4 regions of the Streptomyces sp. NPDC053076 genome follow, and region 1 is predicted to be linked to each of the others. Evidence: riboswitches for the same ligand, from Rfam matches in the RefSeq annotation. Region 1 holds a riboswitch; each other region holds the start of a gene.
What was found. A riboswitch is a leader RNA that binds a small molecule or an ion and turns the genes downstream of it on or off. The one in region 1 is predicted to bind thiamine pyrophosphate.
Positions count from the first base shown of each region.

Region 1 (7,478 bases):
GAAGCGGCGGAACGGCTGGGAAGCAGTGGAGCGCGGCAGAAACGTCGCAGCACGGTGGCGGACACGCTCGCACACTGGCGCGATTGCATCGGTGTGCCGGTGTATTACGCGATGTACCAGGACGGTGAGATCGAGGTCATGTGCGTCTCCGACTCCCTTCAGGCACCCGCGGTCCAGGAGTGGGCGGACTTCCGCGAGACCGGCCACGCGCACGCGATCGGCCAGTGTCTGCTCTCCCAGCTGGACGAGGACGCGCGACGCGACCATCTCGCCCGGTACCCCGTGCGGCCCGTCACGCCGTACACGGTGCGGGACAACGACGCACTGCTGCGCCGGCTGGCCCGGACGCGGCGGATGGAGCCGGTGGTGGAGCGTCAGGAGTACGCGGTCGGGACGGTCTGCGCGGCGGTCCCGATCACGGTCGGCACCACCGCGGCCACCGTGGCCATCTCGCTCCCCGCCCACCAGGCCGAACGGCTGCTGCCCGCGGCCCGTCGGCTGCAGGGGGAGATCGGGCGGCATCTGGGGTCGCTCACCTTCTCTATCAGTATCTGAAAACTTACTCCTTGTGATCTGCTGTGCACGTTCAGCAAGATTTGACCACGGTCAGAGGGATCAATCCCGGCCAGTCGACGTCATATGACGGGGTAGGCGATGCGCGAGTCCGTACAGGCAGAAGTCATGATGAGCTTTCTCGTGTCGGAGGAGCTCTCCTTCCGCATCCCGGTGGAGTTGCGCTATGAGACCCGCGATCCGTATGCCGTGCGGCTCACCTTTCATCTCCCCGGCGACGCCCCGGTGACCTGGGCCTTCGGGCGGGAACTGCTGATCGACGGGGTCGGCCGTCCGTGCGGGGAGGGGGATGTGCGCATCGCCCCCGCCGATTCCGAGGTGCTGGGCGAGGTACTGATCAGGCTTCAGGTGGGCGGTGAGAAGGCCCTGTTCCGTTCGTCGGCGCCGCCACTCGTGGCGTTCCTCGACCGCACGGACAAGCTCGTGCCGCTCGGTCAGGAGGGTGCGCTGGCCGACTTCGACGCTGATCTCGACGAGGCTCTGGACCGCATCCTGGCCGAGGAACAGAGCGCCGGCTGAGGCGTTACAGCAGGGCTGCAGGCGCTCCACCATGCATCCGGGAACTGTGCAGGAACGCTTCTTCAGGGAGCGCCGTCCACCGCCGCCGTACTCACCGCTTCCGGCGCCGGCCCCGGCCGCCGCGCGCCGGCGCGGGCTGGGCCCCGGCGGGTGCCGTGGCATCCGGGCCGGCACGGTCGGCCGAGACGACCAGCGCGGCCAGCGCCGTGGTGACCGGGACCGAGGCGACCAGGCCGATCGAGCCCACCAGCGTGCGCACGATCTCCTCGGCCACCAACTCACTGTTGGCCACGGTCCCGACGCTGCTCTGCGCGATCGAGAAGAGCAGCAGCAACGGCAGTGCCGCACCCGCATAGGCGAGCACCAGGGTGTTGACCACGGACGCGATGTGGTCGCGGCCGATACGGATGCCCGCCCGGTACAGCCCGCGCCAGCCCATCGACGGGTTGGCCTCGTGCAGCTCCCAGACGGCCGACGTCTGGGTCACCGTCACGTCGTCCAGGACGCCGAGCGAACCGATGATGACCCCGGCCAGCAGCACACCGCTCATGTCGATCGACGGATACAGGCCGTGGATGAGGCCGGTGTTGTCGTCCGTGTTTCCGGTCAGCGCGGCCCAGCCGATGAACAGAGAGCCGAGCACACCGATCAGCGAGAGGGAGATCAGCGTGCCGAGCACCGCCACCGACGTACGGGCCGACAGACCGTGGCACATGTACAGGGCGATCAGCATGATGGCGCTGGACCCGACCACCGCCACCAGCAGCGGATTGGCCCCCTCCAGGATCGCCGGCAGGATGAAGAACGTCAGCACCAGGAAGCTCACGGCCAGGGCGACCAGGGCCATGACGCCGCGCAGCCGGCCCACCACGACGACGGCCACCGCGAAGATCCCCGCGAGCAGTGCCATCGGGAACTTCCGGTTCACGTCGGTCACCGAGTACTGCAGTTCCTTCGGCGCCGAGGGCTCATAGGCGACCACGACCTTCTCGCCCTCGTGCAGTTGCCGCGTCTGGTCCGGTTGCACGATCTCGGTGAACGTACGGCCCTTGTCCTTGCCGGTGTCGACGCGGACGGTCGCCTTCTTGCAGGTGCCGTCGGCCTGCTGCTGCGCCGAGGTGCCCTCGGCGGTGGAGGTGTCGCCGGTCGGGGGTACGCCGGAGGCGTTCACCGACTTGCAGCTGACCTCGACGACCTGGCTGACCGTGGCCTGCTGGGTCTGCCGGTCGAAGCCGACGCCGGTGCGCTTGTGCGAGGGGGCTTGTCCGGGCCAGAGCACCACGAGGCCGACCAGGGCCGCCGCGGTGAAAGGGACCAGGATCGCGGCGATGACCTTGCGCAGGTGCCGGGAGACGGGAGCGGCGGGACCGTGGCTGTGGCTGTGGCTGTGGCTGTGGTTGTGCCCGGGACCGCCGTTGTCGCCGCCCCGCTGGGCACGGTGGCCGTGCCCGATGCCCTGTTCCGAGCCGTCTCGGCGGGGCGCCTCGGGCGGCTGGTGTGGGTGCTGCTCCATCCTGGTCACCGCCCGATCATCCCAAGAACGGTGGGGGCCCACTGTTCAGCGCGCCACACATGACGCTAGCGTGGAGGCACCTTTGCACACGCGGGAGCTCGGAGCACCGGGCTGAGAGGGCGCTGACCTCCGTAGACGCGATGTTTCACGTGGAACGAGCGCTGTTCCACAGGAAACGTCGACATACGGAAACCGCTGCGTCGACCGCCGAACCTGTTACCGGGTAATGCCGGCGTAGGGAGTAGGTCTCATGACCAACAAGGACGCACGCACGCCTGCCTCCGCTCAGGACGGGAAGCCCCAGGAGGCCGGGAAGTCCATCGGCTGGCACAAGGCATACGTCGGGGGCTCACGCTCCGACCTGCGGGTGCCGGTCCGTCAGGTGCACCTCACCAACGGGCAGTCGGTCACGCTGTACGACACGTCAGGCCCGTACACCGATCCATCCGTCGACACGGACGTCCGCAGGGGCCTGTCGCCGCTGCGGGAGAACTGGATCATTGCCCGTGGCGACACCGAGGAGTACGCGGGCCGTCCGGTCCGTCCCGAGGACGACGGGATCAAGCACACCTCACCGCGCGGCGGGCTGCGGAACCTGGACGCGGTCTTCCCCGGTCGCCCGCGCCAGCCGCGCCGGGGACGCAGCGGCCAGGCGGTGACGCAGCTCGCGTACGCCCGCAGGGGCGAGATCACCCCGGAGATGGAGTTCGTGGCCCTCCGGGAGAACGTTTCGCCCGAGGTGGTCCGCGAGGAGATCGCGGCGGGACGGGCCGTGCTGCCGGCCAACGTCAACCACCCGGAGATCGAGCCGATGATCATCGGCAAGCGGTTCCTGGTGAAGGTCAACGCCAACATCGGCAACTCCGCGGTGACGTCCTCCATCGAGGAGGAGGTCGAGAAGATGACCTGGGCGACCCGCTGGGGCGCCGACACGGTCATGGACCTGTCCACCGGCCGCAACATCCACACCACCCGTGAGTGGGTGCTGCGCAACTCCCCCGTCCCGATCGGCACGGTGCCGCTCTACCAGGCCCTGGAGAAGGTCGACGGCAAGGCCGAGGAACTGACCTGGGAGATCTACAAGGACACCGTCATCGAACAGGCCGAGCAGGGCGTGGACTACATGACCGTCCACGCGGGCGTCCGGCTGCCGTACGTCCCGCTCACCGCCAACCGCAAGACGGGCATCGTCTCGCGCGGCGGCTCGATCATGGCCGCGTGGTGCCTGGCGCACCACAAGGAATCGTTCCTGTACGAGAACTTCGAAGAACTGTGCGAGATCCTCGCCGCCTACGACGTCACGTACTCGCTGGGCGACGGCCTGCGGCCGGGATCGATCGCGGACGCCAACGACGAGGCGCAGTTCGCGGAACTGCGCACGCTCGGGGAACTCAACCAGATCGCCAAGCGTTTCCACGTACAGACGATGATCGAGGGCCCCGGTCACGTCCCGATGCACAAGATCAAGGAGAACATCGACCTTCAGCAGGAGATCTGTGATGAAGCTCCGTTCTATACGCTCGGCCCGCTGACCACGGACATCGCGCCGGCGTACGACCACATCACCTCCGGCATCGGTGCCGCGATGATCGCCTGGTGGGGCACGGCGATGCTCTGCTACGTCACGCCCAAGGAGCACCTGGGCCTGCCCAACCGGGACGACGTCAAGACGGGCGTCATCACCTACAAGATCGCCGCGCATGCGGCGGACCTCGCCAAGGGGCACCCCGGTGCGCAGGAGTGGGACGACGCATTGTCCGACGCCCGCTTCGAGTTCCGGTGGGAGGACCAGTTCAACCTCGCCCTGGACCCGGACACGGCACGGGAGTTCCACGACGAGACGCTGCCGGCCGAGCCCGCCAAGACGGCCCACTTCTGCTCGATGTGCGGCCCGAAGTTCTGCAGCATGAAGATCTCGCAGGACATCCGGCGTGAGCACGGTGGCAGCCGGACCGAGATCGAGGCGGGCATGGCCCAGAAGTCGGAGGAGTTCGCGGCTGCCGGCAACCGGGTGTATCTGCCGATCGCCGACTGAACCCGCATGCGGTGAACTCGCCGTACAGCCGTCGGCTCCGATGGCGGCGGCTGGTGAGGCACTGGGCCGCGGCTCGCGGCCGGCCGGGGTGGTGGCACCACACCGGTTGGCCGCTGGGGGCCGCAGGACGCGCGTACGTCCTGTGCGGTCGGCTCACCTCGTGCGCCGGTGACGCGGCCAGGCTGCTCGGCGCGCGGCCGGGTCACTCGGGCCGGTGCTCCGGGCCGCCGAAGTCCGGGCTCGTGTAGTCGGGGCTGGTGAAGCTCGGCCGGTCGGACGCGGTCCCGTTGTCGGGGCTGCTGAAGCCGGGCCGGTCGTAACCCAGTCGCGGTATGCGGCCGGTCGGGGCGGGCGGGGCCGTAGGGCGCACGACGGCTGTGCCGGGCTCGGCCAGTGCCTCCCGGAGGAAGGGCAGGATGCCGCGCTCCAGCAGAGCGTCCCGCCAGGCATCTCTGGCTCTGGACAGCTCTTCGTTCGCCGTCTCCCGGGCCCGGGCGTCCGCCGTGCTGCTGTTGCGCAGGGCGGTGAGCAGCAGTCCGACGGCGGCGACGAGGATCGCCGCCGCGGTCATGACGCCGAACACCCAGCCGGTGGTGAGCAGGGTCCGGGCGAGGGTGTGCCCGGGGTCCAGCACCTTCAGGATGTAGCCGACGAGCAGGAAGATCGCCGCCGCGGTTCCGGAGAGGACGGGAGCCAGGACGGCGATGACCGCGATGGCGCCCGCGCCGGTGCTCTCGGCGGCTTCCCCGAGGGCGGTGACGAGACCGGTGTCGGCCGAACCGGACTCCGGGACCTCCGAGTTGGTGATGGTCGCCGAAGTGGAGAGCGCCGGGTGGCGCAGTCCGTCACGGATCTCGACGTAGTACTGGTACTCGGTCGCCGCGGCTGCGGTGATCAGGGCGGAGGCGTTGAGCGCCATGGTGCGCAGTTGTTCGGGGTTGAGCCGCTGTCCGACAGCGGCCAGTTCCGGTCGCTGTGGTGCGGAGCGCAGCGCCTCATCGAGGAGCCGCTCGAATTCCTGGCGGTCCTCGCTCTGCAGATGCTGCGGAACGCTGTTCATGTGCATCCCCCGATGCTCCGTAGGGCTTGGCTCGCACGTCGGCGAGCCGTCGGGCAGAAACGGAGGGGAGCCTGCTACGGATAAGCCGATGGTAGAGCCGTGACGGCGCGCGGTGACAGGGGATTGCCGGAAATTGCGTTCCGGCCTGCGTGAACGCAGCCCGGGAGACGTCTGCCCGGCAAACCGTCAGTTATCCAGAGGAAGTTGTTGGACCAGCAGCTTTCCGGCCATGGTCACTCCGCCGTCCATGGCGATGGCGAGCCCGTCGGCGTAGACGTGCGGGCCCTCGACGACCGGGTCGGTGCTCTCTTCGTCGTCCTCGGAGCCGACCTCGCCGAGGAGGTAGGGAATGGGGCTGTGTCCGTGAACGACCCGGGTGCCGCCGTACGTATCGAGGAGGGAACGCACGGCCTCGGCGCCGCCCTCGTCGCGGAAGGAGAAGCGCTTGGTGAACTTGCGGAACAGGTCCCAGACCTCGTCGGCGTCATTGCGGGTCAGAGCCTCGCGGACGGTGTCGTTGACCGCCTCGATAGAGTCGCCGTAGTCGAGGTAGGCGGTGGTGTCGGAGTGAATGAGCAGATAGCCGTCGACCATCTCGACGGCGTCGAGGCGGGCCATCCACTGCAGGTGGTGGTCCTGGAGGCGGTCCATGTCGGTCTTCTGGCCGCCGTTGAGCAGCCAGGCCGCCTGGAAGGTGGCGGTGCCCGCGCCCGAGTTGACGGGCGTGTCGCCGAACCGCTTGGCGCCGAGCAGCAGCAGCTCGTGGTTGCCCATGAGGGCCTTGCAGTAGCCGCCCGCCGCCGCGGCCTCGGCGGACAGCCGCATGACCAGGTCGATGACGCCGATGCCGTCCGGGCCGCGGTCGGTGAAGTCGCCGAGGAACCACAGCCGGGTGGTGCCGGCGCACCACCGGCCCGCGGCGTCGACCAGGCCCTGCTCCTGCAGGGCGGCCACCAGCTCGTCCAGATAGCCGTGGACGTCACCGACGACGTAGAGCGGCCCGGGCCCGGCCGTGGACTGCGGGGCCGGGGCGGCGGGGGCCGGCTCGACGGGGACCTGCACGGTGTCACCGCGGTTGATGACGGGCAGGTCGCGCTGGGTGGGGGTGTAGCCCTCGGGATACGCCTCGTCGGCGGCCGGGAGGGCGTCGCCGGGGTGGGTGCTGCGGACGTACGGGCCGGTCTCGTGGACGTACGCGGGTACCCGGAAGTCGCGCAGCGTCGCCGTCCGCTCCGTCTCGGGTCCCTGACCGGCCCCCTGAGTCATCAGACCCCTCCACCATCGCGCCGCATCTGCACCGCTTCGGACTGCCTGGTCGCAGCGGTCCGCGGTGTCGTGGGCCCATCATAGGAATGCGCGTCGCGCCGTGTGATGACCCAGGGGTAGTGAATCGGAACAAGACTCCAGTTCACTGCGGCTTTCGCCCCGTTTGGGCAGATGTTCGACCAGCTGTCGACCGAACGGGCCCTCGCCCGGCCGACCCCGTGCCGCGCCGGCCGGGCCCCGCACCGGCCGGTGCGGCACGGGGAGCTACTTGTCGTCCGGTGTCCGCGGCGGGCTGACGGTCGTGCGCGGTGGCCGCCGCTGCGAAGAGGTGCGCACGATCAGCTCGGTCGGTATCACCTGCTCGACCGGCTGGTCGGACTCGACGCCCTCGATGGCGTCGATGAGGAGCTGGACGACGGCGGTGCCGATGCGGCGCGGCTTCAGCGAGAGCGTCGTGACGGCCGGCTCGGTGCTGGCGTACACGGTGGACTCGCTGCAGCACACCAGCAGCA
Region 1 is NZ_JBITZL010000007.1:219,862-227,339, reverse strand. It holds gene ACIGYR_RS27350 (IclR family transcriptional regulator) at 1-555, shown strand, start outside; gene ACIGYR_RS27345 (SsgA family sporulation/cell division regulator) at 655-1,092, shown strand; gene ACIGYR_RS27340 (YibE/F family protein) at 1,184-2,605, opposite strand; TPP riboswitch at 2,686-2,863, shown strand; gene thiC (phosphomethylpyrimidine synthase ThiC) at 2,856-4,640, shown strand; gene ACIGYR_RS27330 (hypothetical protein) at 4,843-5,706, opposite strand; gene ACIGYR_RS27325 (metallophosphoesterase) at 5,887-6,966, opposite strand; gene ACIGYR_RS27320 (LacI family DNA-binding transcriptional regulator) at 7,231-7,478, opposite strand, start outside.

Region 2 (7,478 bases), on a different contig from region 1:
CCCCGTTGTCGATCAGTTCCATGACGGCGATGGACAGGGTGTCCGCGGCCAGCGCCACCCGGAAGGCCGTACGGAAACCGACGCCCGCCCTCAGTACGCCGCGCAGGGTGAGCGAGTAGCCGAAGAAGAAGGCCAGCACGATCGCCGTGATCATCGTCGGGAGGTTCCCCCACCCGAGCGCCGTGCCGATGACCATGCCGAGCACCTCGCCGATGGCGCAGCCGGTGAGGCAGTGCAGGGTGGCCTGGGCGGCCGTCGACCAGGTGGCCGCGGACGCGTGGCCGTGGTGGGCGTGCTGGTGGTGCGCGTGCGGGTGGTGCTCGTGGCTGGTGTGCGCGGAGTGGTCCATGGTTTCCCCCATGCCGAGTGACGGTTCCTGCGACTCGCAGGAACCGTATACCCCCTGGGGGTATTCCTCAATGGTTCAGGAAACCCGCAGCTTCTTCAGCCGCTCCACGTCCGCCGCGTGCCCCTGCTTCCCGCCGGGCGTCTCGATGACCAGCGGGACGCCCTCGGTCGCGGGGTGCGCCATGAGTGCCCGGAAAGGGTCCTCGCCGATATGCCCGGCGCCGATGTTCTCGTGCCGGTCCTTGTGCGCGCCCACCACATCCTTGGAGTCGTTGGCATGGATCAGCTTCAGCCGGCCCTCACCGACGGTGTCCACCAGCAGGTCCAGGGTCTGGTGCATGCCGCTCGGCCCGGTCAGATCGTGCCCGGCGGCGAAGATGTGACAGGTGTCCAGGCACACGCCCAGCCTCGGGTGGGCGTCCAGCGCCTCGAAGTACGGCCCGAACTCCCAGGTCCGCGAGCACAGCGAGGCGCCCTGCCCGGCGGTCGACTCCAGCAGCAGGAACGGGTCGTCGTCGTGGGTCAGCTCGTCCAGCAGCGGCAGCATGTGCTCGCGCACCTGCTTCAGCGCCGTCTCCCGGGCCCGTCCGCCGGTCGCGCTCCCGGTGTGCACCACCACACCCAGCGCGCCGATCTCCCGCGCGCGGCGCAGCGAGTGCCTGAGCGACTCCACCGACCGCTCCACGGTCGCCTCGGTGTGCGAGCCGAAGTTGATCAGGTAGGGGGCGTGCACATACGCCGGGATCGACTCCTCGGCGCACGCCGCGCGGAACGCCTCGTCCTGCCGCGGGTTCCCGGCGGGCGTGGCCCAGCCGCGCGGGTTGGCGACGAAGACCTGCACGGTCTCCGCCTTCAGGTCGCGGGCGTAGGACAGCCCGACGGAGTGCAGGCCACCGGCCACGGGCACATGGCCGCCGACGGGATTGCGGGGGAGAGGAGACTGAACGGGACTCACCCGTTCAGGGTGTCATGTCCGCCCCCACGCCCGGACCACGGTCCCCGGTGAATCCGGTCACCGGATGGTGATCGTGATCGTCGACCCCTTGGGCGCCCTGTCGCCGCCCTCCACCGACTGCTTCTTCACGGTGTCGCCGAACAGCCCGAGCAGCCCGCGGTCCTCGTCCACATCGAAGCCCGCGCCTTCCAGGGCCTCGTGTGCGTCGTCCACGCTGTCCCCGACCACGTCCGGGACCTCGATCATCTCCGGGCCCTTGGACAGCGTCAGCGTCACCGTGTCGCCCTCGGCGGCCTGGCGTCCGTCGTCCGGGCTCTGCGCGGCGACCTTGCCCTTGTCGTACTCGGAGTTGACCCGCCCGGCGGCGATCCGGACCTTCAGCCCGGCGTCCGTCAGCTCTTCCTTCGCGCTGTCCAGGTCGTCACCGGTGACGTCCGGCACGTCGATCGGGCTGCCCTTGCTGACGACCAGCGCGATCGCCGAGCCCGCGTGCCGGTTGGTGCCCGCGTCCGGCGTCGTCCGGACCACCGAGCCCTTGGCGACGTCGTCGCTGAACTCGCGGGTGACCATGCCCGGCTCCAGGCCGTCCGCCTTCAGCCGTGCCCGCGCCTTCGTGAGAGGCTGCCCCTCCACGTTCGGCACGTTCACCGTCTCCGGTCCCAGCGACACGGTCAGCGTCACCGAGTCGTGGTCCCGGATGCGCGCGCCCGGCGCCGGATCGCTGCCGATCACCGTGCCCCGCTCGACGGTGTCGCTGTAGGCCCGCTTGACCTGGCCGACGTCGAGCCCGGCCGTCCTCAGCCGTTCCCTCGCCTGCGTCTCCGTCTTCGCCAGCAGCGGCGGCACCTTGGTGAACTGGCCGGAGTTGATGTACCAGACACCGGCGCCCACGCCGAACACCACCAGTACGGCCGCGATCAGGGCCATGACCGCGCGCGGGGGCCGCGCCGGGCGCCGGCGGGGCGGCACGGGCGGGCTCTGGAAGCGGGCGGTGCGGTCGATGCCGTCCCCGGGTGCCTGGGGCGCGTCCTCGTTCACGGACAGCGGCCGGGGCACGGTCAGGGCGCGCGGGATCACGCTCGTCCGGTCATCGGCGTTGTCGTGCCCGGCGGACAGCGCCTGCGGCGGCACCACGTCCAGCTGTTCCTCGGTCAGCGTCCGGCGGGCCTCGCGCACCTGGGCGAGCAGCGCCACGGCGTCGTGCGGCCGGCCGTCCGGGGTGCGCGCGGTGGCCGACGCGACCAGCGCGTCCAGCTCGTACGGCAGCTCGGGCACGAGCGCCGAGGGCGGCGGTACGTCCTCGTGGATGTGCTTGTAGAGCACCTGGGCCGCGGAGTCCCCGGAGTGCGGCTTCGCGCCCGTCAGCATCTCGTACAGGACCACACCGCACGCGTACACGTCGACCCGCGGGTCCGTGGTGCCCTGCTCGATCTGTTCGGGCGCGAGGTAGGAGACGGTCCCGAGCACGGCACCGGTCGTGCTGGTCACCGTGTCCACGGAGCGCACCAGCCCGAAGTCGGCGACCTTGACCCGGCCGTCGTCGCCTATGAGCACGTTCTCGGGCTTCATGTCGCGGTGCACGAACCCGGCCCGGTGCGCGGCACCGAGCGCGGCGAGCACCGGCTCCAGGATGTCCAGCGCGGCCCGCGGCTGCACGGCACCGCGCTCGCGCAGCACGTCCCGCAGGGTGCAGCCGGCGATGTACTCCATGGCCAGGTAGACGTACGACCCGTCGGTGCCCTGGTCGAAGACCTGCACCACGTTGGGGTGGTCGAGCCGGGCGACGGACTTCGCCTCCCGGATGAACCGTTCGACGAAGGCTCCGTCGGACGCGAGCGTCGGGTGCATCACCTTCAGCGCGAGAACGCGGTCCAGGCGGGTGTCCAGGGCCCGGTAGACCGTGGCCATCCCACCGGCCGCGATCCGCGCGTCCACGCGATACCGGCCGTCGAGCAGCTGCCCGACGAGGGGGTCCTGAAGGGTCGTATCCACGAGAGGCGAGTCTACGAGCCACGACCGACACGGCCGCCCCGCCCACCGGCATCGGAGCGGGACTGAAGCCGACCTGTGACGCTTCCCACGCATGCCCGCGGCGACGCCGAGCCCCCGACCTGCGACGCCCCACGCCCCGCGGCCACCACCGACGAACACGTGACCTACGCCGCACCCCGCCTCCCAGCCACCGGACGCGGACCCACCGACCTGTGACGCCCCAGCGGTCCGCGCACCCAGGCCCTCAGCCGGCCCGACGCGGAGCAGCCGACTCGTGCCGCCCCGGAGGCGCCGAGGCTGTGACGCATCCGCGGTCCGCGTCTCACAGCCACCTGGTGGCGGAGGCGCCGGCCTGCGACGCACCCGCGATCCGCGGCCGCCGACGGTGGAGGCGCCGCACCGGAAGGCCGGCCTTCCGGTCGGCGGTGACGGGCGGTGCGCGGGTGGGAGAGCCCGGACGGGACCACCACTGCGGTCAGAACGCGGGCCGCTCCGGATCCAGCACGGCCAGGCCCTCCGCAGGAGACGACGCCTGCGCGAGATACCGCCGCGGAATCCGCCCGGCCAGCCGAGCCAACCGGCCCCCCTCCACCGCATGCCTCATCGCCGCGGCCATCCGCTCCGGCTCCTGCGCCCGCGTCACCGCCGACGCCAGCATCACCCCCGCGCACCCCAGCTCCATGGCCAGCGCCACGTCGGACGCCGTACCCGCCCCCGCGTCCAGGATCACCGGCACGCGCGCGTGCTCCACGATCAGCTGGAAGTTGTGCGGATTGCGGATGCCGAGCCCGGAGCCGATCGGCGACCCGAGCGGCATGACCGCCGCACATCCGACGTCCTCCAGCTTGCGCGCGAGGACGGGATCGTCGTTGGTGTAGGGCAGCACCGTGAACCCGTCGTCGACCAGCGTCTCCGCCGCCTCCAGCGTCTCCACCGGGTCCGGCAGCAGCGTCCGCTCGTCGGCGATGACCTCCAGCTTGACCAGGTCCGTACCCAGCGCCTCCCGGGCCAGCCGGGCGGTCAGCACGGCCTCGCCCGCGGTGAAACAGCCCGCCGTGTTCGGCAGCACCCGGATGCCGAGCTTCTCCAGCACCGACAGCACCGAGCCGTGCACGGAGGGGTCCACCCGGCGCATGGCCACCGTCGTCAGTTCCGTACCGGAGGCGACCAGCGCCCGCTCCAGCACCTCCAGGCTGGGCGCCCCGCCCGTACCCATGATCAGCCGGGACGAGAAGGTCAGCCCACCGAGGACCAGGGGATCGTCAGCCATGGCTCAGCCTCCCTGCACAGCGGTGAGGACTTCGACGCGGTCGCCCTCGGCGAGGGCGGTCGTCGCCCACTGCGCGCGTGGGACGACGGTCTCGTTGACGGCGGCGGCCACCCCGCGCGGCGCCGCGGTGAGGTTCTGGACCAGGGCGTCCAGCACCGTGCCGGCGGCGACCTGACGGGGCTCGCCGTTGACGGAGATGGTGACGGAGAGGTTCATACGGGCTGCTCCAGTTGTTCCATGGCCGCGGCGCCGAACCGCCGCGGGGTGAAGGCGCGCGCCTCCTCGGGCAGTCCACCGGTCACCAGGGCATGCGCCAGCACGTCCCCGGTGACCGGGGTGAGCAGCACGCCGTTGCGGTAGTGCCCGGTGGCCAGCAGCAGCCCGGCCAGGCCCGACGGACCGAGCAGCGGCGCGTTGTCGGGGGAGCCGGGGCGCAGCCCGGCCCGGGTCTCGGTGAGCGGCAGCTCGGTGATGCCGGGCACCAGCTCGTGGGCGTCCCGCAGCAGCTCGTACACGCCCCCGGCCGTGACCGTCGTGTCCCAGCCCAGCTCCTCGCTGGTGGCGCCGACGACGAGTTCGCCGTTCTCCCGGGGCACCAGATAGACATGGCCGCCGCGCACCACGGCCCGCACGGTCCGGCTCAGGAACGGCGCGTACCGGCGCGGCACGGTCAGCCGCAGCACCTGCCCCTTGACCGGCCGCACCGGCGGCAGCAGCTCCTCCGGCACGCCCGCGAGGCGCCCGCTCAGGCTCCCGGCGGCGAGCACCACCTGCTGCGCGCGCAGTGCGGTGCCGTCCTCCGTGGTGATCCCGACAGCCCGGTCCCGTGCCACGTCCAGCCGCTCCGCCAGGACGCGGTGGAAGACCACCCCGGCCCGCTCGCACGCGGCCACCAGGGCCGCCGCCAGCCGGCGCGGGTCGATCTGGTGGTCGCCGTCGACCCGCAGCCCGCCGCGCACCCCCGGCGCGAGCATCGGCTCCAGCCGCCGGCACTCCCGCCCCGACAGCCACTCCGACTCCAGGCCCGAGCGCTGCTGGAGCGCGTGCAGTTCGCGCAGGTGGGCGCGGTCGTCGGCGTCCAGCGCGACGGCGAGGGTGCCACAGCGGCGATAGCCGAGGTCGTGGCCGGTCAGTTCGGTCAGCTCGGCCGCGAACGCCGGGTAGCGGCGGGCCGACTCCAGGTTCAGGGCGAGCAGGGTCTCCTCGCCGTAGTGCAGCTCGGTGACCGCGGCCAGCATCCCGGCCGCCACCTGTGCGGCCCCGCCCCCCGGACCGGGGTCCACCACGGCCGTGGCGAGCCCGCGCTGCGCCGCCCGCCAGGCCGTGACCAGACCGATGATTCCGCCCCCGATGACGAGGACGTCGGACGTACGTGACGACATGGGCGTCCAGCCCCTCCCTTCGCCGGCATGACCCGGATCAGGTTCGTACGGTCGGAGGCCGCCAGCCTCCCTCTCAGCCCGGTGCGTCCGGGCTCCCGCGAGTGCTTGTACGGTGGCCACCCTAGCCCGCGGTCCTCGTCACTCGTAAGGGAGCCCCGCTTCATGGCCCGGTCGCTCGACGCACTGACCTTCGCCCCTGTGTCCGACCAGGCCCCAGGTCAGGTGGGTACCCGCACCCGGTTCGCCTACCACGAGAGGGACGGCGAGATCTGGGCCGAGTACGCGGGCGGTGACGTCGTACGCGGCCACCTCGTCGGCACCCGGCAGGGAGACCGGCTGGACTTCCGGTACGTGCAGCTCAGGACCGATGGGACGACCGCCTCGGGGCACTGCGTGTCCACGGTCGTGGAGCTGCCGGACGGACGGGTGCGGCTGGAGGAGACCTGGGAGTGGGAGTCCCGGCCGGGCTCCGGCACGAGCGTTGTGGAGCAGGTCACCGAGCAAGCCCCCTGACTGACGGTTCGTCATGTGTCTAAGGTGATCGGGTGAGCGAGCAGACAGCGGAAGAGAGCACGTCACAGGGGCGGCGCGCGGTCGTCGTCGGCGCGGGCATGGCCGGGGTGCAGACCGCGGTCGCCCTGCGGGAACAGGGCTTCCGGGGCCGGGTGACCGTCATCGGCGCCGAACCGCACCAGCCGTACGACCGGCCGCCGCTGTCGAAGGCCGTGCTGCTCGGCAAGGCCGAGGGCTCCGCGTTCGACGTGGACTTCGAGGCCCTCGGCGTCGAGCTGCGGCTCGGCTGCGAGGTGCAGGGCCTCAGGCCCGCCGCGTACGAGCTGGACACCGAGACGGGTCCGGTGCCGTACGACGTCCTGGTCCTCGCCACCGGAGCCGAACCGATCACGCTGCCCGGCACCGAGGGCGTACCCGGGGTGCATCTGCTGCGCACCCTGGACGACGCCGAACGGCTGCGGCCCGTGCTCGCGCGGCAGCACGACATCGTGGTGGTGGGCGCCGGCTGGATCGGCGCCGAGTTCGCCACCGCCGCCCGCGAGGCCGGCTGCGCGGTGACCGTGGTGGAGGCCGCCGACCACCCGCTGGCCGGCGCCCTGCCCGCCGAGGTCGCCGCGCCCATGACCGCCTGGTACGCCGACAGAGGCACGGAGCTGCGCACCCACGCGCGCGTGGAGCGCGTCGAGCCGGGCGCGGTGGTGCTCGCCGACGGCACCCGGCTGCCCGCGGGCGCCGTCGTCGTCGGCATCGGGGCCCGCCCCGCCACCGGCTGGCTGGCGGGCTCCGGCATCGCCCTGGGCGCGCACGGCGAGATCCTCACCGACGCCCGGCTGCGCACCTCCCTCGCGGACGTGTACGCCGTCGGCGACTGCGCGTCCTTCCCCTCGGCCCGCTACGGCGAACGGCTGCTCGTCCACCACTGGGACAACGCCCTGCAGGGCCCGCGCACGGTCGCCGCGAACATCCTCGGCGAGACCCCGGCGGTCTACGACCCGGTGCCGTACTTCTGGTCCGAGCA
Region 2 is NZ_JBITZL010000002.1:1,027,311-1,034,788, forward strand. It holds gene ACIGYR_RS11875 (DUF4396 domain-containing protein) at 1-349, opposite strand, end outside; gene ACIGYR_RS11880 (deoxyribonuclease IV) at 425-1,303, opposite strand; gene pknB (Stk1 family PASTA domain-containing Ser/Thr kinase) at 1,361-3,295, opposite strand; gene ACIGYR_RS11890 (thiazole synthase) at 3,771-4,565, opposite strand; gene thiS (sulfur carrier protein ThiS) at 4,569-4,781, opposite strand; gene thiO (glycine oxidase ThiO) at 4,778-5,947, opposite strand; TPP riboswitch at 5,945-6,056, opposite strand; gene ACIGYR_RS11905 (hypothetical protein) at 6,110-6,460, shown strand; gene ACIGYR_RS11910 (NAD(P)/FAD-dependent oxidoreductase) at 6,493-7,478, shown strand, end outside.
Region 2: linked by a shared signal. The riboswitch ahead of thiO (glycine oxidase ThiO) and the one ahead of thiC (phosphomethylpyrimidine synthase ThiC) in region 1 are both predicted to bind thiamine pyrophosphate.

Region 3 (7,478 bases), on a different contig from region 1:
CGGTCCGCACGATGACCGACCAGGCCACCCAGTGGAGCGCCGTGGCCTCCGAAGAGCGCTTCGGCAGCATGCGGCACCCCGTCGAACTCGCCCGCCTCGGCACGTCGCTGGACGCCATACTGAACCGCATCCGCACCCTCCTGCGCCACGAGCGCCAGCTCACCGGGGAACTCTCGCACGAACTGCGTACGCCCCTGAGCCGGATCATCGCCGAACTCGACTGGTGGCAGACCCGCCCCCGCACCGCCGGCCAGACCCACGCGACCCACAAGGTCATCGCGGAAGCAGCCCAGTCCATGCGCACCATCTGCGACACCCTCCTGGACGACGCCCGCGGGGGGACACTCACCGCGCCGGGCACCGCCGAGGTGTTGCCCGCCCTCCGAAGACTCACCGAACTGCCGGAGGTGCCAGGCCACTTGACGGTCACCGCCGACGGCCCACAGGTGGAGGCCGGAGTCCCATCCGCCCTCCTCGAACGCATCATCAGCCCCCTCCTGACCAACGCCTGCCGCTACGCCCGCACCAAGGTCGCCGTCCGTGCGTACCGCGCGCCCGACGGCGTACGCGTCGAAGTGATCGACGACGGGCCCGGCGTACCACTTCCGTTCTCCGGACAGCTCTTCCAGCCCGGTCAGCGCGCGGACCCCGGCGACGGACACGGCGGAGCGGGCCTGGGACTGCCGCTGGCGCGACGCCTGGCCCGCTCCGCCGGCGGCGAGGTGACGTACGACCCCGGACACACCCCGGGGGCACGGTTCGTAGTCAGCCTGCCTGCCGGGTGATGGTGGCGCCGCTCGGCGCTACCGGCGTGTCACGGTGTGACGTCGTGCCGAACGTCCTTGCGTGAGACAGCCAGAAAGCCCACGAAGCCGAGGATGGCCACCGTCCAGGACAGCGTGACCGGCCCCAGGCCCAAGCCGAGTCCGCCCCTGCCGTGGCCGGCCGCCATCCAGTCGGCGACAGAGGCGCCGAGCGGGCGGGTGATGACGTACGCGGTCCAGAACGCGGCCACCGCGTTCAGGGTCCCCCACCGGTGAGCGACGGCCGGAACGGCGATCGCGGCGGCGTACAGGACGGCGGAGCCCAGATAGCCGAGGCCGATCGTGGCGGTGAGGTCGCCCGCGGCGGTGCCCAGCGCGAACGTGGCCAGCACGGCGGCCCAGTAGAAGGTCTCGCGGCGCCGGGTATGGATGCTGTGGATGGACAGGGTGCGCTCGACGCGGTACCAAAGAGCGAAGACGGCGGCGAGCGCGCCCATGAAGAACGGGGTCGAGAGCGTGTACGGCACCCCGAGGCCGAGGTGCAGGACGTCGGCGGCCATCGTGCCGAACACGCTGACCATGACGATCGCCGTCCAGTAGACCCAGGCCACATACCGTCGGACGGCGAACTGCACCGCCACAGCAGCCACCAGGGCGATGCCGCCGAGGCCGACCGCGGGGATCGGGCCGAGCAGGTGGGCCAACCAGTCCGAGGCCGTCTCGCCCATACCGGTCGTCAGCACCTTGATGATCCAGAAGTAGACGGTCACCTCCGGCACCTTGCTCGCCGCGTGACGCATGTGGCCCGCGTGCCTGTTGTGAGTGAGGTGAACAGTCGACATGGCAGGCACCATGGCACGGTGACCGGCGGTTGTCCCAGACCTCTTTGCCAGAGTTTTGGTGCTTCCGGTACGGGAGTTGCCCGAGGCTCAGACGGACCTGAACGTGACCTGAACACAGTGGCCGATGCACTGGTCAGCAGCTTGCGACCGGTGGTAACAACGCTCTCCCAGCATCGGCTTGGCGACTGAAAAGCAGGACCGCAACAGTTGGCCATCCCCATGACTTCCGTGCACATCTGCGCTCATCCGTCCACGTCGCGAGGGCTCAGCTGTGAAAATGCTGGCGTTCGCACAGTTGGGGGTTCAGGCGCCGCGTCAGTTGAACGAGCGTCGACTGCAGGTGCTGCGGTGGGTCGGGCAAGGCTGCCCTGTGGGTATACGGCAGGGGGAGGCGCACAAGCTCAGCTGCCAGGCGTTACAGAGCCGAGGACTGGTCAAGGTCTTCAGGGGAAAAGACATTGGCCCGCGACACTCACGACCGCCGGCCGGCATTTCCTCGACCACGGCAGCTATCCCTTCGCGTCCTGCAGGAACAGGACCGGGTCTGACACGTCCCCACGCAGAGGGAACTCGCAGATACGCGGAAGCACTCCAGGGTCCGGATCCCTCGCCACGACTACTCACCCGCTGACCGCCTGAGGATCCGTCTGAGTGGCGGGCTGCCACACCGGGGCGGCGAGTGGGCCGACACGGCCGAACGCCTCTTGAGGACCAGCTCGCCGAAATCGTGCAGGAGGTCGGTCTCCGCGGACAGGCAGCCGAACGCAGGCGTCTGGCTGACCGGGAGGAAGCACAGCAAAGGCGCCTTCGATGGGAAGCCGCCAAGCGTCAGGCACGACCGAATACGCAGAGGCACACCACGTGCGCCACCTCGCAGCACAGCACGCGGCGTGGCAGCGTGCAGCGGACCTCGTCGAGTACGTCAGCGCACTCCGGCTTCATGCAGGGTCTGCCGCCCGGGCCGGCCAGGGAGGAAGCCCAGGCATGGATCTCGTGGGCCGAGAGCTACGTGCAACGCCTGAATCCGCTCAACGGTTCACCGTTGCTCCCGGAAATCCCCGAGCCTCGCGCCGAGGACCTCAAGCCGTTCATGCACGGCTGGAGCCCCTACGGACCCACGTGTGAGCGTCCACCCCGCCGGACTCCCGGCAGGCAGCGGATGACTCATCCACCGCCGAGACGAGAGGCAGAAGCCGAGAGACACGGCCCCGTGGACCGTTGTCTCTCTTGCCTTCGCGTCTCACCAATATGTCGCGAACTGGTTCGACGCCACCCATCCTCTACGCCCTGACCTGGACTTTCCTGGCCCCGCCTGCTCTCACTGGACTGGTATAGACGGCCTTTCCAACCTGCCCTCGTGGTACGCCGCCGCACGCAACGACCGTACGATCCCCCCTGCCGCCGAACGACACATGGCCGAGCGGGCCGGGGCACACGTCACCGAGGGCACACGTCACCGAGGTCAGCTCCTCCCACGCCATGGCCGTCTCCCACCCGGACGCCGTCACCCACGTGATCGAGCAGGCCGCCCGGGCCACCGCCTCGCGGTGACAACCGTGCGCAGCGCCGTGGCACCTCTACGTCCGGCGGGCCGTCTCTCGGACGGCCCGCCACGGCCGGCTGATCCCCGGACAGGCGCCACCGCCGGCTGATCCCCGCACAGGCCGCCACGGCGGTGCCGCGTTCGCGATCACGCCGTCCACACGACCTCGCCCGTTCCACACGACCTCGCCGTTCCGCACCACCTCGCCGTTCCACACGACCTCGCCGTTCCGCACCACCTCGCCGTTCCGCACCACCTCCCGGTTCCGCACCACCTCCCGGTTCCGCACCACCTTCCCCTGGCCGGAACCGGCCACCGGACCGGGCTATTCTGGCCGGTGTACCTGGACACGGGGTGCCCCCGCACGGGGGCTGAGATCACACCCGTTGAACCTGAACCAGTTAGGACTGGCGGAGGGATGTCATATGTCGTTGCCGTATGCCCATGAAGAGACGGCCGACGCCGAGGCGCGGCGAGTCTTCGACGGCCGGATGCCGACGGCCCCCGGCGATCTGCGAGTGGAAGCGCGCGGCATCACGCCGGTGCCCGAGGACGCCCGCTACGGCAGCCCCCGGCGGCTGTTCACCGTATGGTTCGCCCCCAACCTGACGATGACCGGCGTGTTCACCGGCACCGTCGGGGCGGTCCTCGGCCTGGACTTCGCCACCGCGCTGCTCGCCGTGGTGCTCGGCACTCTGCTCGGTGCGGTGCCCACGGCCTACCTGGGGACCTGGGGCAGCCAGACCGGGGCGGGCCAACTGCCGCTGGCAAAGCTGGCCTTCGGACGGGCCGTCGCCCTGCCGGGCGCCCTGCAGTGGCTGTCGTCCATCGCCTGGGACGCGCTGATCGGCCTGTTCGGCGGGGACGCGCTGGCCCAACTGTTCGACTGGCCCTTCTGGCTGGGTGCCCTGGTGATGCTGGCGGCCCAGGGAGCGCTGGGTGTGATCGGGTACGAGGCGATCCACCGCCTGCAGACGGTGATGACCTTCGCACTCGCCGCCGCGCTCGCCGCGCTGGCGGTGAAGCTCGTGCACAGCACCCAGCCCACGACGACCGCGACCGTGCAGGGCGCCGACCGGGCGGGCGCGTTCGTGCTGACCTGCACCATCGCTTTGAGTCTCGCCCTCTCGTGGGCCCCCTACGCCAGCGACTTCAGCCGCTACCTGCCACGGACGGCGTCCCGTCCGCACATGTTCTGGTGCACCCTGCTCGGTGTCGGCGTGTCCTTCGTCGCGGTGCAGGCACTCGGCCTGTGGGGCGCCTCGCAGTTCACCGACCAGACCGCCCGTGGTGTGGACCGGCTGCTCGGCGGCGGCGCGCTCGGCGCGTTCGGACTCCTCGCGGTCGCACTCGCGGCGCTGTGCAGCAACGCCATGAACGACTACAGCGGGTCGCTGGCACTGCAGACCGTCGGCGTGCGGCTGCCGCGGCCGGTCGCCGCCGCGTTCGCCGCGGTGCTCGGTTTCCCGCTCGTGCTGTGGATGCACGCCGCCGACACCACCGCCCGCTTCCAGAACGTGCTGCTGTTCGTCGGCTACTGGATCCCCGCGTTCGTCGCGATCGTGATCGTCGACTGGACGGCCCGCGCGCGGGCGCGCGGCGGCCGCCCGGTCGTCCTGACGACGGAGGAAGCGCAGCCACAGCCGTGGTGGCCGGCTCTCACGGCGTTCTTCGTCGGTTTCGCCGTTGCGGTGCCGTTCATGAGCACCAGCCTGTACGTGGGCCCGGTCGCCCATGCCCTGCACGGCGCCGACCTCGCCTACCCCGTGGCATTCCTCGCGGCCCTGCTCGTCTACACACCGTTGCGCGTACGGCGCCATGCCTGACCGCGCCTCGGCACACCGGCGACGTACGGCCCGTCAAGGATCAGACGTGTGCGACATCCCGTGAGTTCTCCTGAGCCCTGCCGAGTCCCCAACCCCGTGGTCAGGGGCCAGGGGCCAGGGGTTCCTACTCCTTCGAGTGCTCTGCGACTCTGTGACCTGACCTCGGAATTCATGAGGCGTCTCACTTCGTCCGAGCGATCCGCAGTCGGACCGAAGGCGAGGGCGCTCGGGTCAGCGGCGCCGGCAGTCGTACGGGACCTGCGTGAGCACCGGGCGCCCGCGTCGGCGAAGGATCTGGAGCGGTTGGAGACCGACGTGCTGTCCGGGTTCGCCCTCGCGCGGGCCTCGGTGGGCCTGGCGGGCGGCACGATCCGTGGGGACGCCGGGCACCTGGAGCAGATCAGGACCTGGTTTGGCCGGCCGCTGCGGGACATACAGCCCGCCGACGGGCAGGGGCTCCAGGGCGGGGCTTTTATGCCGCCCTCCGCGCGTGGCCCATCACCGCCCGGGATGAGGCATGAGGTTCAGCGGGCCGAACTCATCGAGACATAGACTGAGGCGCCTACGCAGCCGACGTCGCCAGCCGGAAGCGCCCTTGAGTCATCGCCATGCGCTTGGCTAACCCATGCCGCCGTTGCTCTGGAGAAGCTGGGCGTTGATCCATCCGCCCTCTGCGGAGCAGAGAAACGAGACGAGATTCGCGCAGTCCTGCGGCACTCCGATGCGTCCCAGGGGCGTGAAGCGGATCATGTCCGCCTTCTGCCCCTCAGTCATCCACCCGGTGTCCGTCGGTCCGGGATTGATCCCGTTGCAGGTCACTCCCAGGTGGGCGACTTCCCGGGCGCCGGCCAGCGTGATCCGGTCCATCGCTCCCTTGCTCCAAGAGACGCCACCTTCTTCTGCAGTTCTTCGGGCGCACCCGGCTCCATGCCCCACTGCATCCGTGCGTCGTACGGAGTCCAGTACGTGAAGGCCACGTCCCACCCGGCCCGGGCCAGAGTCAGTACCACGGCCGCCGCGATCCCCGCCGAACGTCCCGCCCCCGTGACCAAGGCAAGCGGGCGCCCCGCTTCCCCCACGTCCTGCCAGCTCCCCACGCGCGTCTCACCGGTCACGATCCTCATCCTGGCGGGGCCGTCCTTGACGCAGCACCCGATTTTCCCGGGCGCTGCCACGCTCACACGCGGAGATCCAGCCACCACAAGGCACCCAAGACACAGATCAGACAGGTATTGGCTGGATGCATCGGCTGCCGCCGTATCCAGCCGTTGCCGCCGTCCCGTACCAGGAGCTGTTCTCCGTCGGGATGCACTACGCGGAAGGCCGCGTCCTCAGCACAGCGGCGCGGAGGACGGCGGGGAGCCCCCGCAAGCCGCCTCCTGTACCGGCCTGACGCCCGGATCCCGGCTCGGCTGACCAGCAAGGGCCCTGCTGGAACGGCCCCTGGAATCGCGACTATCTTGACTTGAGGGGCCATTGCTGACCCCATGGCCCCTCAAGATCCCACTCAACAGCCCTCCGTCCTTGCGAACTTTCGGAGGCGATGGGGTCAGCGGGTGGGCGGGACGAACTCGGGCTGGTCGAGCAGGCGCAGCCAACTTCCGTCGGGCTGGCGCCTGACGACCTGCGCCCGCGCGCCGGTTCCGTCCTTCGGTGGGGTCGAGGTGAGGGCTATGTCGCCGCTGATCAGCGTCGGCAGCGGTTGTTCCGGCTCGAAGCGGGGATTGTTGGCCAGCACCTTCTCCCAGAGCGCGCGGATCGCCGCCCGCCCCACCGTCAGCTTGCCGGGCGGGTAGGCCATCACTGCGTCCTCTTCGTACAGCGCGGCGACGCCAGCCGCGTCACCGGCGTTGGATCGCTCGACGAACAAGCGGGTGATGTCTTCGGGCCGCATGGCCTTCTCGTACTCCGACATGGGTTCCTCCTGGCATCGGGCTCCGGCACTTCTCAGCGTGCGTGCCTGCCGACCAGAAGTCCAACAGATGGATCTTCTGCAAACTAGAATATGCAGTCATGGAGCTAAGGCAGTTGGAATACTTCGTCGCAGTCGCGGAGGAGCAGAACTTCACCCGTGCGGCCGAGCGGGTGCACATCAGCCAGTCCGGCGTCAGCGCCCAGATCCGCCAGCTCGAACGGGAACTCGGTGCCGAGCTGTTCGACCGGTCGGCCCGCACCGTCACCCTCACCGTCGCGGGGAAGGCCGCACTCGAACACGCCCGCAACACACTCGCGGCAGCTGGGGCAGTCGGCCAGGCAGTGGGCGAGGTGACCGACCTGATCCGGGGTCGGCTCACCATCGGTATGGTCATCGGCTGCACCCTCACCCCGCTGTTCGACGCCCTCGCCGCATTCCACCAGGCGCATCCCGGTGTGGAGATCTCGCTGCTGGAGGACAGCTCCGACCGACTTCTCGAAGGGGTGCGTACCGGCGCCGTCGACTTGGCACTCATCGGGGCCGCAGCCGCTACCCCCGACGGGCTGGACGCGCTGACGATCATCAGCG
Region 3 is NZ_JBITZL010000019.1:931-8,408, reverse strand. It holds gene ACIGYR_RS38340 (sensor histidine kinase) at 1-785, shown strand, start outside; gene ACIGYR_RS38335 (hypothetical protein) at 815-1,606, opposite strand; TPP riboswitch at 3,490-3,585, shown strand; gene ACIGYR_RS38330 (purine-cytosine permease family protein) at 3,575-4,975, shown strand; gene ACIGYR_RS38325 (hypothetical protein) at 5,279-5,527, shown strand; gene ACIGYR_RS38320 (SDR family oxidoreductase) at 5,594-5,842, opposite strand; gene ACIGYR_RS38315 (YybH family protein) at 6,525-6,890, opposite strand; gene ACIGYR_RS38310 (LysR family transcriptional regulator) at 6,989-7,478, shown strand, end outside.
Region 3: linked by a shared signal. The riboswitch ahead of ACIGYR_RS38330 (purine-cytosine permease family protein) and the one ahead of thiC (phosphomethylpyrimidine synthase ThiC) in region 1 are both predicted to bind thiamine pyrophosphate.

Region 4 (7,478 bases), on a different contig from region 1:
GCTCGGTGTGCTGATCGTCGCGTCCCTGTTCATCGTCAAGGCCGTGTTCGTCGGCGTCATAGCGGTCGCCGTCGTCGTCGGGCTGTGGGAGCTGACCAGCAGGCTCCAGGAGCGCCAGGGCATCAAGGCACCGCTCGTGCCGCTCGCGGTCGGCGGAGCGGCGATGGTCGTCGCCGGCTATGTGCGCGGCGCCGAGGGCGCGTGGGTCGCCATGGCCCTCACCGCCCTGGCCGTTCTGGTGTGGCGTATGACGGAACCACCCGAGGGCTACCTCAAGGACGTCACGGCCGGCGTCTTCGCGGCGTTCTACGTGCCGTTCCTCGCCACGTTCGTCGCGCTGATGCTCACCGCCGACGACGGTCCCTGGCGGGTGCTGATCTTCCTGCTGCTGACGGTCGTCAGCGACACCGGCGCCTACGCGGTCGGCTGGCGCTTCGGCAAGCACAAGCTCGCCCCGCGCATCAGCCCCGGCAAGACCCGCGAGGGCCTGGCGGGCGCGGTGCTGTTCGCGATGGTCGCGGGCGCGCTGTGCATGCAGTTTCTGATCGACGACGGCGCCTGGTGGCAGGGCCTGCTGCTGGGCCTCGCGGTCGCGGCCAGCGCCACACTGGGTGACCTCGGTGAATCCATGATCAAGCGGGACCTGGGCATCAAGGACATGGGCACCTTGCTCCCCGGTCACGGAGGCATCATGGACCGCCTGGACTCACTCCTGCCCACGGCACCGGTGGTCTGGCTGCTGATGGTCGTGTTCGTCGGCAGCAGCTGAGGCCGGGCCGCGGTCCGGCCGCCGGTGGTGCCACGCCGGGGCAGCGGTACAGGGGCCGTCACCGGCTCCGCGTGAGCCGCTCGGCGTATGTCTTCCGGGCCCCCGTCCTGAGCACAGGGCGGGGGCCCGTCGCCGTGTCGCGCGCCGAGGTGAGCCGCACCCGGATGCCGCAGCATGAATCGGCGGCCGGGGCCGGCTCGCGGCAGACTCCCTCAGAGGACGGCGTCCCACCGTCACCGCGACCCCGACCCCGACCCCGACCCCGACCGCGACCGCGACCGCGACCGCCCCCGCCACTGCGACCGCCCCCGCGACCGCGACCGCCCCCGCCACTGCGACCGCCCCCGTCACCGCGACCGTCACCGCGACCCCGACCGCCCCCGCCACTGCGACCGCCCCCCGCCCCCGCCGCCGCCCCCGCCACCCGGCGACGCAGCACGGAGTGTGCCCGATGCCCCTCGACCCCGCACCCGCCCGCCCCTCGCTCGACCCGGCCCCGATGGGCAGGGCCGTCGGTCCGCCCGTACCGCCGGTCAGGTTCTGGCCCGTCGACGACCTGCCCGCGCTCGACCCCGATCCGTTCCTGGACGAGCTGCTGCGCGACGAGCCCGTCACCCGGATCGCACTGCCGCACGGCCAGGGGTGGGCCTGGCTGGTCACGCGGTACGAGGACGTCCGCTTCGTCACCTCCGATCCGCGCTTCTCCCGGGCACAGGTCGCCGGCCGCGAGGTCACCACCATGCGGCCGGTGCCGGTGGCCTCGCAGACGGCCGGGGTGCAGTACGTCGACCCGCCCCGGCACACCTTGCTGCGCCGGGTCGTCGCCCGCGCGTTCACCGGCGGGAGCATGCGGCGCCTGCGACCGCTCGCCGAGCGCAGGGCCGCCGAGCTGCTCGCCGGGATGGCACGCGCCGGCGCCCCCGCCGACCTTGTGGAACACCTGCACGGTCCCTTCCCGATCGCGGTGCTCCGCGACTTCCTGGGCGTGGCGGAGAAGGACTGGCACCACTGGGCCACGACGGGCGAGGCCCTGCTGTCCTCGGGCGCCGCGTCCAAGGAGCGCGCCCGGGAGGCCGCCGGGGCCACCCGTGCCCGGATCGCCGAGCTGCTCCGGAGCCGTCGCGACGACCCCCGCGAGGATCTGGCCGGAGTGCTGGCGCAGGCCGCCGCCACGGGCGAGATCACCGAGGACGAGGCGATCTCGCTGGCCATCGCCGTCCAGGTCAGCGGCGGTCACGCGGTCCGCAACAACAGCGGTTCGATGATGTACGCGCTGCTCACCCACCCCGAGCACCTGGACCGGCTGCGCCGCGAGCCGGACCTGCTGCCCCGGGCGGTGGAGGAGCTGTTCCGCTACGTCCCGCACCGCAACGGCGTCGGCATTCCCCGGGTCGCCACCGAGGACGTCGAGGTCCGGGGCCGGCTGATCCGGGCCGGTGACGTGGTCTACAACGCCTATGTCGCCGCCAACCGCGATCCCGGGACGTTCCCCGACCCCGGCGCCCTGGACTTCGACCGCGAGGGCGCCCCGCACGTCGCCTTCGGCCACGGACCGCACCACTGCCTGGCCGCCGCCATGGCCCGCATGGAGGCCGAGGTCATGATCGCCTCCGTCCTGTCCCGCTTCCCCGGCATCCGGCTGGCCGTGCTCCCCGAGGAGGTCGAGTTCCAGCGCCAGGGCCTGATCCGCGGACCGAAGACCCTGCCGGTGACCTGGTGAGAAAAGCCCCCGGGCGCGCCACCGACGACGAACGCCGAACGAGGCCCGTACTCGCCCCGCAGGTCACCCAAGTGGATCTGCGACACTGGTAACGCTATGCCTAAGCCCGGAGAACTCACTTTCGTCGCGCCGCGCGGAGCCAAGAAGCCGCCGCGGCATCTCGCCGACCTCACGCCCGCCGAGCGCAAGGACGCGGTGGCCGAGATCGGTGAGAAGCCGTTCCGTGCCAAGCAGCTCGCGCAGCACTACTTCGCGCGGTACGCGCACGACCCGGAGCAGTGGACCGACATCCCCGCCGGTTCGCGAGCCAAGCTCCAGGAAGCCCTGTTCCCGGAGTTGATGACCGTCGTCCGGCATCTGTCCACCGACCAGGGGACCACCCGGAAGACGCTGTGGCGGCTGTTCGACGGGACCCTCGTCGAGTCCGTGCTGATGCGGTACCCGGACCGGGTGACCATGTGCATCAGCTCGCAGGCCGGATGCGGGATGAACTGCCCGTTCTGTGCCACCGGGCAGGCGGGTCTGGACCGGAACCTGTCCACCGCCGAGATCGTCCACCAGATCGTGGACGGGATGCGGGCCCTGCGCGACGGAGAGGTGCCGGGCGGCCCGGCACGGCTGTCCAACATCGTCTTCATGGGGATGGGCGAGCCGCTCGCCAACTACAACCGGGTGGTCAACGCCATCCGGGCGCTCACCGACCCCGCCCCGGACGGCCTCGGGCTGTCGCAGCGCGGGATCACCGTCTCGACCGTCGGGCTGGTGCCGGCCATCCACCGGTTCGCCGACGAGGGCTTCAAGTGCCGGCTCGCGATCTCCCTGCACGCCCCCGACGACGAGCTGCGCGACACCCTCGTCCCCGTGAACACACGGTGGAAGGTGCGCGAGGTGCTGGACGCCGGGTTCGAGTACACCGAGAAGTCGGGCCGCCGGCTGTCGATCGAGTACGCGCTGATCCGGGACATCAACGACCAGGCGTGGCGCGGCGACCGGCTCGGCCGGCTGCTCAAGGGCAAGCCCGTGCACGTCAACCTCATCCCGCTGAACCCCACGCCGGGGTCGAAGTGGACCGCGTCGCGGCCGGAGGACGAGAAGGCGTTCGTCGAGGCGATCGCCGCGCACGGGGTACCCGTCACGGTCCGCGACACCCGTGGCCAGGAGATCGACGGAGCCTGTGGCCAGCTCGCGGCCACCGAGCGGTAATCTGGCCACGTCCACACATCTTCATATTCCGACAGGGGAGCGCCACAGCGCTGAGAGTGCGGCAACCGGGCCGCAGACCCTCTGAACCTCGCCCAGGTCATTCTGGGTAGGAAGTTCGGTCATCACTCAAGCTGTTGCGCCCTGCCCGGGTCCCCTCGGGGACTCCGGGCAGGGCCGCGTCTCTTCCTGGCCCACCCCAGGAGGACATCCAGTGCACAACAAGACCCTCGTGGCCGTGGCGGCGGGGCTCGGCCTGCTCGCCGTGCCCGCGCTGACCGGGTGCGGCTCGTCCGACGGCAAGGGCTCCTCGGACCCCAGGACCGTGACCCTGGTCAGCCACAACTCGTGGGCCGTCTCCAAGAACGTGCTCAAGGACTTCGAGAAGCGGACCGGCTACCACGTCAGGGTCCTCGAGGACGGCGACGCCGGGCAGGCCGTCAACAAGGCGATCCTGACCAAGGGCAACCCGCAGGGCGACGTCTTCTTCGGCGTCGACAACACCCTGCTGTCGCGGGCGCTCGACAACGGTCTCTTCCAGCCGTACACGGCCAAGGGCCTCGACACGGTGGGCGCCGCCTACCAGCTCGACAAGGACAAGCACCGGGTCACGCCCGTCGACTACGGCGACATCTGCGTCAACTACGACAAGGCGTACTTCAGCGAGCACAAGCTGACCCCGCCGCGGACCTTCGCCGACCTCGCCGAGCCCCGGTACAAGAACCTCCTCGTCACCGAGAACGCGGCCACCTCCTCGCCGGGGCTCGGTTTCCTGCTCGGCAGCGCCGCCAGTTACGGCGACGAAGGCTGGCAGGACTACTGGAAGAAGCTCAAGGCCAACGGCGTCAAGGTCGTCGACGGCTGGGACCAGGCGTACTACCAGGAGTTCTCCGGCTCCTCCGAGGGCAGGAAGGCGGGCGGCGACCGGCCGCTCGTGGTGTCGTACGCCTCCTCCCCGCCCGCCGAGGTCATCTACGCCAAGAAGCGGCCCGGCACCGCCCCGACGGGGGTGGCGACCGGCACCTGCTTCCGGCAGACCGAGTTCGCCGGGGTGCTCAGCGACGCCGGGAACCCCAAGGGCGCCAAGGCGTTCGTCGACTTCCTGATCTCCCGGCAATTCCAGGAGGACATGCCGCTGAACATGTACGTCTACCCGGTGGTGCGGGGCGCGAAGGTGCCCGCCGAGTTCACCGAGTACGGTCCGGCCGCCGAGCATCCCGAGACCATGGCGCCCGGCGAGATCGCCGCCAACCGCGACCAGTGGGTCAAGTCGTGGACCTCGCTCGTACTGAAGTAGCCGCCCGCACGAGGGACCTGCGCGGGAGCGCGGCACGGCTCGGGCTGATGGCCCTGCCCGTCGCGTTCTTCGCGCTGTTCTTCGCCTGGCCCGTGGCCGCGATCGTCGCGCGCGGGCTGAAGGTGGACGGCGCCTGGCGGTTCGGGCGGATCGCGGACGTCGTCACGCAGCCGGACATCCGGCACGTGCTGTGGTTCACCACCTGGCAGGCGCTCGCCTCCACCGCCCTCACCCTGCTGCTGGCGCTGCCCGCCGCCCATGTCTTCGCCCGGCTCGACTTCCCCGGCAAGCAGGTGCTGAGGGCCGTCGTCACGGTTCCGTTCGTGCTGCCGACCGTCGTCGCCGGCAGCGCGTTCCTCGCCCTTGTCGGGCATGGCGGGCTGCTCGACGAACTGTGGGGCGTACGGCTGGACACCACGGTGTGGGCCATCCTGCTGGCCCACGTCTTCTTCAACTACGCGGTGGTCGTCCGCACGGTCGGCGGGTTGTGGGCCCAGCTCGATCCCCGGCAGGAGGAGGCCGCGCGGATGCTGGGCGCTTCCCCGCTGCGGGCCTGGCGCAAGGTCACCCTGCCCGCGCTCGCACCCGCCGTGGCCGCCGCCGCGCTGATGGTGTTCCTGTTCACCTTCACCTCCTTCGGTGTCGTGCAGATCCTCGGCGGCCCCACCTTCTCCACCCTCGAAGTGGAGATCTACCGGCAGACATCCGATGTCTTCGATCTGTCCGCGGCCGCCGTCCTCACCCTCGTCCAGTTCGTGGCCGTCGGCGCCATCCTCGCCGTGCACGCCTGGACGGTACGGCGACGGGAGACCGCCCTCCGGCTCGTCGACCCGAAGGTGACCGCCCGCCGCCCGCGCGGGGCCCGCCAGTGGGCGCTGCTCGCCGGAGTCCTCGGCACCATCACCCTGCTCCTGGTGCTGCCGCTCGGCGTCCTCGTCCGGCGCTCTCTGGACGCGGACGGCTTCGGCTACTACCGGGCGCTGACCGACTCCGACGGCGGTACGTTCCTGGTGGCGCCCGTGCACGCCGTGTGGACCTCGCTGGAGTACGCCGTCGCCGCCACCGCCATCGCCGTGGTGATCGGAGGTCTCGCCGCCGCCGCGCTGGCCCGCCGGGATGCGGGACGGCTGGTGCGGGGCTTCGACGCGCTGCTGATGCTGCCGCTCGGCGTCTCCGCCGTGACCGTCGGCTTCGGCTTCCTGATCGCACTCGACAAGCCGCCGCTGGACCTGCGCCAGTCCTGGATCCTGGTGCCGCTCGCCCAGGCGCTGGTCGGTGCCCCCTTCGTCGTACGGACCATGCTGCCCGTGCTGCGGGCGGTGGACGCCCGGCTCAAGGAGGCGGCGGCCGTGCTCGGGGCCTCGCCCTGGCGGGTGTGGCGGGAGGTCGATCTGCCGCTGGTGCGGCGGGCGCTGCTGGTCGCGGCCGGGTTCGCGTTCGCCGTGTCGCTCGGCGAGTTCGGGGCGACCGTGTTCATCGCCCGGCCCGACAACCCGACCCTCCCGGTCGCCGTGGCCCGGTTGCTGAGCCGCCCCGGCGACCTCAACTACGGCCAGGCGATGGCCCTTTCGACCATTCTGATGGTGGTGTGCGCCGCCGCGCTGCTCATTCTGGAGCGACTGCGCACGGACCGGACGGGGGAGTTCTGATGCTGCTGAGTCTGGACGGCGCGACCGTGCGCTTCGGCGGCCGGGCCGTTCTCGACGCGGTCGGCCTCGAGGTCGCCGAGCACGAGGTGGTGTGCGTGCTCGGGCCCAGCGGCAGCGGCAAGTCGACGCTGCTGCGGGCGGTCGCCGGACTGCAGCGGCTGGACTCCGGGCGGGTGTTGCTCGCCGGCCGGGACCAGACGGGCGTACCGGCGCACAAGCGGGGCGTCGGGCTGATGTTCCAGGACCACCAGCTGTTCCCGCAGCGGGATGTCGGCGCGAACGTGGCGTTCGGGCTGCGCATGCACGGTGTCGGCAAGAGCGAACGGGATGGCGAAGTAGGTCAGTTGCTGGAGCTGGTCGGGCTGCCGGGAGCCGCCCGGCGGGCCGTGGCCTCCCTGTCCGGCGGCGAGCAGCAGCGCGTGGCCCTCGCCCGGGCGCTCGCGCCCCGGCCCCGGCTGCTCATGCTGGACGAGCCGCTCGGCCAGCTCGACCGCTCGCTGCGCGAACGGCTGGTGGTCGAGCTCCGGGAGCTGTTCGGCCGGTTGGGGACGACCGTGCTCGCCGTGACCCACGACCAGGGCGAGGCGTTCGCGCTGGCCGACCGGGTGGTGGTGATGCGGGACGGGCGGATCGCGCAGTCCGGGACGCCGGTCGAGGTGTGGCAGCGGCCCGCCGACGCGTTCGTGGCCCGTTTCCTCGGCTTCGAGAACGTGGTCCCGGCGACCGTCGCCGGCACGGCCGCCGACAGCCCGTGGGGCAAGCTGCCCGTGCCGGACGGCTCGGCGCAGGGCAGCCGCACGGTCCTCGTGCGCCCCGCCGGGGTCCGGCTCGTGCCGGCCGACC
Region 4 is NZ_JBITZL010000004.1:112,807-120,284, reverse strand. It holds gene ACIGYR_RS17985 (phosphatidate cytidylyltransferase) at 1-769, shown strand, start outside; gene ACIGYR_RS17980 (cytochrome P450) at 1,221-2,489, shown strand; gene rlmN (23S rRNA (adenine(2503)-C(2))-methyltransferase RlmN) at 2,586-3,692, shown strand; TPP riboswitch at 3,716-3,823, shown strand; gene ACIGYR_RS17970 (thiamine ABC transporter substrate binding subunit) at 3,904-4,986, shown strand; gene ACIGYR_RS17965 (ABC transporter permease) at 5,034-6,635, shown strand; gene ACIGYR_RS17960 (ABC transporter ATP-binding protein) at 6,635-7,478, shown strand, end outside.
Region 4: linked by a shared signal. The riboswitch ahead of ACIGYR_RS17970 (thiamine ABC transporter substrate binding subunit) and the one ahead of thiC (phosphomethylpyrimidine synthase ThiC) in region 1 are both predicted to bind thiamine pyrophosphate.